One region of the Corynebacterium hiratae genome, then DNA from elsewhere that is predicted to be linked to it. Evidence: predicted binding sites of a transcription regulator. Region 1 holds the regulator's gene; the other holds the start of a gene.
What was found. Region 1 encodes LexA, which represses DNA repair genes until DNA is damaged. Its sites were predicted from a motif close to CGAACANNTGTTCG; they were not measured.
Positions count from the first base shown of each region.

Region 2: a site for LexA is predicted at 2,125-2,138, ahead of FME68_RS06890 (HNH endonuclease signature motif containing protein). Genes of this name have one in related genera too.

Region 1 is NZ_VIOG01000005.1:71,156-74,578, reverse strand. It holds gene nrdR (transcriptional regulator NrdR) at 1-437, opposite strand, end outside; gene lexA (transcriptional repressor LexA) at 1,215-1,937, shown strand; gene sugR (transcriptional regulator SugR) at 2,310-3,092, shown strand; gene ptsP (phosphoenolpyruvate--protein phosphotransferase) at 3,198-3,423, opposite strand, start outside.
Region 2 is NZ_VIOG01000006.1:118,143-121,565, forward strand. It holds partial or broken gene trpA (tryptophan synthase subunit alpha) at 1-696, shown strand, start outside; gene FME68_RS06890 (HNH endonuclease signature motif containing protein) at 787-1,992, opposite strand; gene FME68_RS06895 (dicarboxylate/amino acid:cation symporter) at 2,352-3,423, opposite strand, start outside.

The sequences.
Region 1 (3,423 bases):
CGGCGCATGAGGCGAATTTCGGATTCAAAGTCGTCGGCGCTCTCAAAAGACTTGTATACCGAGGCGAAGCGCAGATAGGCCACCTCATCGAGGTCACGCAGGGGTTCCAAGATAGCGAGGCCGATATCGTTGGCGTTGACTTGTGACGATCCGTGACTGCGCACGGTTTCCTCGACCTCTTGCGCAAGCTTTTTCAAGGCATCATCGCTAACATCCCGCCCCTGGCACGCGCGCTTCACGCCGCGGATTAGCTTGTCCCGGCTGAAAGGCTCGGCCAAGCCATTACGTTTGACCACCGACAAGACAGCCTTCTCGATGGTGGTAAACCGGCCTCGGCACGCAGCACACTCGCGACGTCGGCGAATTGACGTTCCACTGTCGATCACTCGGGAGTCAATCACTCGTGACTGTTCGTTGTGACAGAACGGGCAATACACTGTGCCGTATCCTTCCTCTCGACCGCTGCGCAGACGCCTTCCGGCCCCTCGGGAAGTCTAGCGCGAAGAAACAACCGCTGTGGCTGATGCACCGCTAGCGCTAGGGGCCTCACCATCAATACTAAGACCACCCCACACGGTGCCGATAAATACCGCTGCACCGAAAACTGCTCCAAGAACATAGTTACCTACGTTCGAGCCGCTACGGCGAGGTAGGGACGCAGCACGCTGGTATGAAACTGAGGAATCCCCTATTCGATCTGTGCGCCCCTGTGTTCTATCTCTCGGCTCGAGCGTTCGAACACGCGACAAACCACTTTCACGCGTTAACGCGAACGAGTGACACCGCTCAGGTTCCCACACGGCCGCGGGCGGGACGAGCACAGGACCCTTTCCGGACTTCTCGGGAGTTACTCCATGCAGAGCAGAGCTGGTATTAAGTGCAATGGCCATGACAGTTCCTTTCCAGGACTTCTTCTTCATTGTGGTGATGCCTGAAGTGTAAGAGCGAGGTTCGACATCGTCGAACACTTCCATCGACCAACCGTTCGATTTGGTCTGTATGTTCGATTTATAGCAGGCGCTCGAAAGTTTGTCCACATCCAAGCGGCGTTAGTCGAACATTTTTTCTTTACGTGCTAAAAAGGAAACGGAAACACCAATACGGCGCACGCCACGATGAGCAACCAACGAGACGTCACCGCGATGCCCACCAGCGTCCTGCACGCCTCAACCCGACGCGCTGTTTTGCGCACACCGATAGCCCAAGGAGTAAGAATGCCCCGCAAGCCGAAGCGAAGCGACCAACCTACCCTCGACTCACTTTCCGCCCGTCAGCGCCGCATCTTGGAAGTCATCCATGACGCTGTCATGCTGCGCGGGTACCCGCCAAGCATTCGAGAAATCGGCGATGCAACAGGCCTACAGTCCACGTCTTCCGTGGCCTATCAGTTGAAGCAACTAGAGGAGAAGGGCTTTCTTCGCCGCGATCCAAACAAGCCGCGCGCCGTTGATGTGCGCCACTTCCCCGGCGCCGACGATCCAAAGAAGCCGGGCCGCAAAGCCGGGCAGGCCAACACCACAGCAGGGCAGTCCACTCCCGACGTCCCCGAGGATGCAGCAACGCCGAACTACATCCCAGTAGTCGGCCGCATCGCCGCGGGCTCTCCTATCACCGCCGAAGAAAACATCGACGGCTACTTCCCCATGCCAGGTGAGATCCTGGGAAGCGGCGAGCTTTACATGCTGCAGGTCGTCGGCGACTCTATGCAGGACGCCGGAATCCTCAATGGCGATTGGGTTATTATCCGCTCCCAGTCCGTCGCCGAAGAAGGCGAATTCGTCGCTGCACTCCTCGAAGGCGAAGAAGCAACTGTAAAGGAGTTCCACCGCGATTCTTCTGGAGTGTGGCTCCTCCCCCACAACGACGCCTACGCTCCCATCAAGGGCGATGAGGCCGAAATCATGGGCAAGGTTGTATCGGTGTTCCGCAAGCTTTAGGCACCCCTAAGCCACAACTATCCCTCCCCCAACCGGTTGCCCACGCCACCGCTTATTTCCACTCGGTGCGGGCGAACTGGAGGGAGGGATTTTTTCTTTTTACCCCCTTGTGTGTGTACATGTCCGAATCGCGCCGTTTAAGCGTCCGACATCACACATTTGCAAACATGCAGTATAAACATTGTTTTTCTCGCACGTTTGCCGCCAGCAATGTGAGCTTTTATTTGTTTGGTTCCGTTTTGTTCGCATTCAGTGGGACAATAGAAGCATCGCCGCAACATTCGTTGCTCTCTTCGCTCACATGCCCCGGCCCCACTTATTATCACCGCCGGGCGCAGCGACTACCACAGGCAAACTTCACTGGGAGGAACTATGTACGCAGAAGAGCGTCGCCGACAAATTGCGTCATTGACCGCCGTCGAAGGCCGAGTCAATGTCACTGAGCTTTCCGAACGCTTCGATGTTACCGCTGAGACGATTCGCCGCGACCTCGCGGTCTTAGACCGGGAAGGAGTTGTCCACCGCGTTCATGGCGGTGCGGTTGCTTCCCAATCGTTCCAGACTGCAGAATTTACACTCGATACTCGTCAGCGTTCCGCCACGGGCGCGAAAATGGCTATCGCCCGCGCCGCACTAGAGCAGCTTCCCGACGGGGGCAGTATCTTCATCGACGCTGGAACTACCACCAACGCCCTCGCTGACCTCATCGGACAGCGCTATTCTGCTGGCCAGTTCAGCATTGTGTCGAATAGCCTACCGATCGCCCTCTCGTTGGCCAGCAATGGTGTTTCCGAGGTGCAGCTCCTAGGCGGCACGGTGCGCGCGATCACCCAAGCCGTCGTCGGCGATACCGCCCTTCGCACCATGGCGCTGATGCGCGCAGATGTTGCTTTCATCGGCACCAACGCCCTGACCATCGACCATGGGCTATCCACGGCGGACTCACAGGAAGCAGCTATCAAGTCGGCCTTTGTTACCAACGCGCATCGCGTCGTCGTCTTGTGTGACTCGTCGAAGCTCGGCAATGACTATCTGGTCAGCTTTGCCTCGCTCGATGAGATTGATGTCGTCATTACGGACGCCGCTGCTCCAGCCGCCTACGTCGAAGCCCTGCGCGAGCACGGCATCGACGTGATTATCGCTTCGGAGAAATAGGCGGTTTCATCCCACGACCGCGTAAGGGCGGTGTGGTTCCCCGAGGGGCCTCTCGGGGAACCACACCTCCCTGTTTCAGCAGCGGCCTAAACCAAGCTAGAGCTACTAGGCAGTCTGGTATTCCTCCAGCAGCGCAATCACTGCGGATCGCGCATCTGCTGGGCTTTCGGCGTTGATAGCCGCCTCCGCCATCTTCTGGCACTGCTCGAGTGTGAGCTCAGCCAGCTGTGCGCCAACGCCCGCAACTGCGGTCGACGCTGCGGACAGCGAGGTGACGCCAAGGCCAGTCAGCACGCAAGCGAGCATGGGATCGGCGGCGGCCTCGCCACAG
Region 2 (3,423 bases), on a different contig from region 1:
GACGCCCTCGAGCTTGGTGTCCCGTTCTCGGATCCTGTCGCCGACGGCCCAACGATCCAGGCCTCCCACATTCGCGCGCTCGCCGGCGGTGCAACGGTGGATTCCGCTATCGAGCAGATCCGTCAGATCCGCAGTGAATTCCCGGACCTGCCCATCGGCATGCTTATCTACGGCAACGTGCCCTTCACCCGCGGGCTAGAGACCTTCTATTCCGAGTTTCACGAGGCCGGCGCCGATAGCATCCTGCTTCCCGATATCCCTGTTCGCGAAGGCGCCCCCTTCGTCGCCGCAGCCGACAAAGCAGGAATCGATCCTATTTTCATCGCACCAGCACAAGCCTCCGAGAAAACCCTCGAGGGCGTAGCGAAGTATTCCAAGGGCTATATCTATGCGATTTCCCGCGACGGCGTTACCGGCACCGAGAAGGAGTCAGAGACACGCGGGCTCGCTGACGTAGTGGACAACGTGAAGCGATTCGGAGGTGCACCAATTCTCCTTGGCTTTGGAATCTCCACCCCGCAACACGTTGCCGACGCCATTGCTGCTGGCGCTGCGGGAGCAATCACCGGTTCCGCTCTGGCCAAGGTCGTTGATGCCCACCTCGACGATGACAACCGCCCCAACGACACTCTCGCCGCTGCGGTCACCGACTTCGTCTCCACCATGAAGGCAGCCACCAGGCAGAAGCAGTCCTAGCTAAGTTCAAATCATAACGGCCTCTTTCCGTCAGAATCCGCGCCTACGCGCGGCAGGGCGGAAGGGGGCCGTTTCACGTGAAACACTTCCCTAGAAGGGAATCTCCTCTCCGCCATTCGTGTAGCGATCTGCCGGATCAGTCATGTCGAATACTTCGACCATGGTTCCGTTATCCATTTCCACCTTCAGGGCCTGCGCGGCTTCGTGCATCTTGCGACGGTGCGCAACCACATCTTCCGCAATGGTCCGGGCCCACACCTTCGAGGCTGGTGCCAATGGGCCGGTCGCTTCCGTGACCGCCCAGGTTCCGTCCTCGTACAGCCACACGACATCGCCGGTTACGGGATCCAGGATGTAAAAGGCCCGCCCATCTGTCTTCATATTGTGATGGTGCTGGCACAGGGCCACCATGTTATCCGGATGCGTCGGGCCGCCATCCGCGTAGTTAATCCGGTGATCCAACTGGCAGGCCCATGCAGGACGATTGCAACCAGGCGCCCGGCATGTGCCGTCGCGGCCTTCGACATACTTTCTCAAGAATTCCGACGGCTGGTAGCCCTGACAAGCTTCCGGGGCAGTGGTGAAATCGCGCCTCACGGTCTTCGAAGCCGGAACGCCCTCGCCGTTCCACCCATGTCCTTGGACATAGACCGGCGCACCCTCGACGTCTTTTGCCTTGTATTCGTGGACGACGACCTTACCCGCCTCTGGCTCGATCTTGCCGGTAATGAGCAGTACCAGCGCATCGGCCATGGAGACGCCATGTTCCTTTGCTGCCAACTTGATGGTTTCGTGGATGACGACACCCACGTTGCTATCCACTTCTAGCTCGATTAACCCACGTTCCCCGCGGGTGAGAAGAGAGTAGCGATTCTTCTTGCGCTTGTCACGGAAGGATACGGAGTCATCGAGCACCTTGCAGATGTCTCGAACCTTGCGCCGTATCTTCTCTACTGAGGGAAAGACTTGATTCGGCTTGGTCGGCGTTAACCAGACGGATAGCTTCTCATCCACTTCCGCTATAACAGCCGCCGTCGGATTGCCAAGCTTTGCCATCACCTGATCGATAGCAACTAGCATCTGCATGTCCAGTAAACAGTCCGCCTTCTGCAGGGCACGCAGCTTCGGCATTTCATCAAGACGGATCAGCGCCATGACATTGCGCGCAACGTGAGCCGGAGATATCCCGGTCTTTTGCCCGATGCGCATAAAGGCGGTATCGGAGTCCTCATCGAGTGGTGGTTGGACGCCTGACCAGAATTCGTACTCGATTCTGCGCATGAGCTGACCAGCCATGCATTCAGGATCACGCGGATTTGAGTGGGAAAAGTATGCAGTGGGAAGTGACCTAGATGATTGTGCTGTGGTTGCCATGGGTAGCTGCACCCCTAAATTTGCGGAACAATTCGTTCCCCCACACCCATCTATAGAATACCTGTTCTAACAATGAGGCGCAAGACCTCTCCCAAGAAAATGGGGCTTAGGCCCGAACCGCCACGGCCAGAACCGCAGTCTACGCATCGGGCCACTAGCCCCCTACACGGCTGCGCAAACTCTCCGAAATTAGGGCAAGAAGAATCCCCCTTCGCCCAACTATCCATCGCGGATATCATGTCGGAAAAGGGGGAGTAGAAGCTTCAGGGTTTCACGTGAACTTAGGCCTTGCTGAGCTCTTCGTCAGCAGCCTCGGCATCTGCCTCGGCCTCTAGGCCCTCAATCTTATCGCGCGCGAAGCGGTCGACGATCATGGCGATGGCGCCGTCGCCAGTAACGTTTGCGGCGGTACCCACGGAGTCAATAGCGATGTAGGCGGCAATCATCAATGCGACCATCGAGTCATCAAAGCCCATATTCGCTTGCAGAAGTCCGACCGCGACCATCACCGCGCCACCCGGAACGCCAGGAGCAGCGACCATCATGATACCCAACAGCAAGATGAAGCCAAGGGCCTTCCCAAGGTCAGCCTCCATACCATCAGCCATGTACACGATCGCGAAAGCGTACAGGGTGAGTTTGATCATCGAACCAGAAAGGTGAATCGTCGCGCAAAGCGGAATCACGAAACCTGCCACCGGTTTGGAGATTCCATTCTTCAGTGCGGCGTCGAGAGTGACCGGAATAGTAGCCGCAGAGGAAGACGTACCCAACGCAGTAAAGTACGCCGGGGCCATGTTCTTCAGTGCGGAGAATGGATTCTTGGCCGCAATCGCGCCAGCGATAATGTACTGCAGGACCAGGTAGACCAAGGTCATCATAACCGCGAGCAGAAGCACCTTAGTGAAGGCGATCATCACGGTACCGATATTTCCATTCATACCCAAGGAGAGGAACATACCGAAGATGTAGATCGGCAGAAGGGGGATCACGAAACCCCAAATGACCTTAATGACGACGTTCTCAAATTCCTTCGTAATTGCGTAAAGATTATCCGACTTCACAGTCGTCATAGCTACGCCGATACAGAAGGACAGCAGCAGCGCCGTCATCACTTCGAAAGGCGCTGGCATCTCAACCGTAAAGTACGGCTCCAGAGCTCCCGCATCGATGTCAGAAACCTCGGTATTGAGCGTTTGCCCGGCCAGCAAAGTGGGGTAGAGGACCTGGGTCAAGCCGTATGCGATAAGCCCTGCCACGATAGTCGAGCCGTAGGCAATTCCCGCAGTAATGCCCAACCACTTACCGGCACCACGCCCAAGGCCTGCGATTGCCGGGGCCACGAGAGCAAGG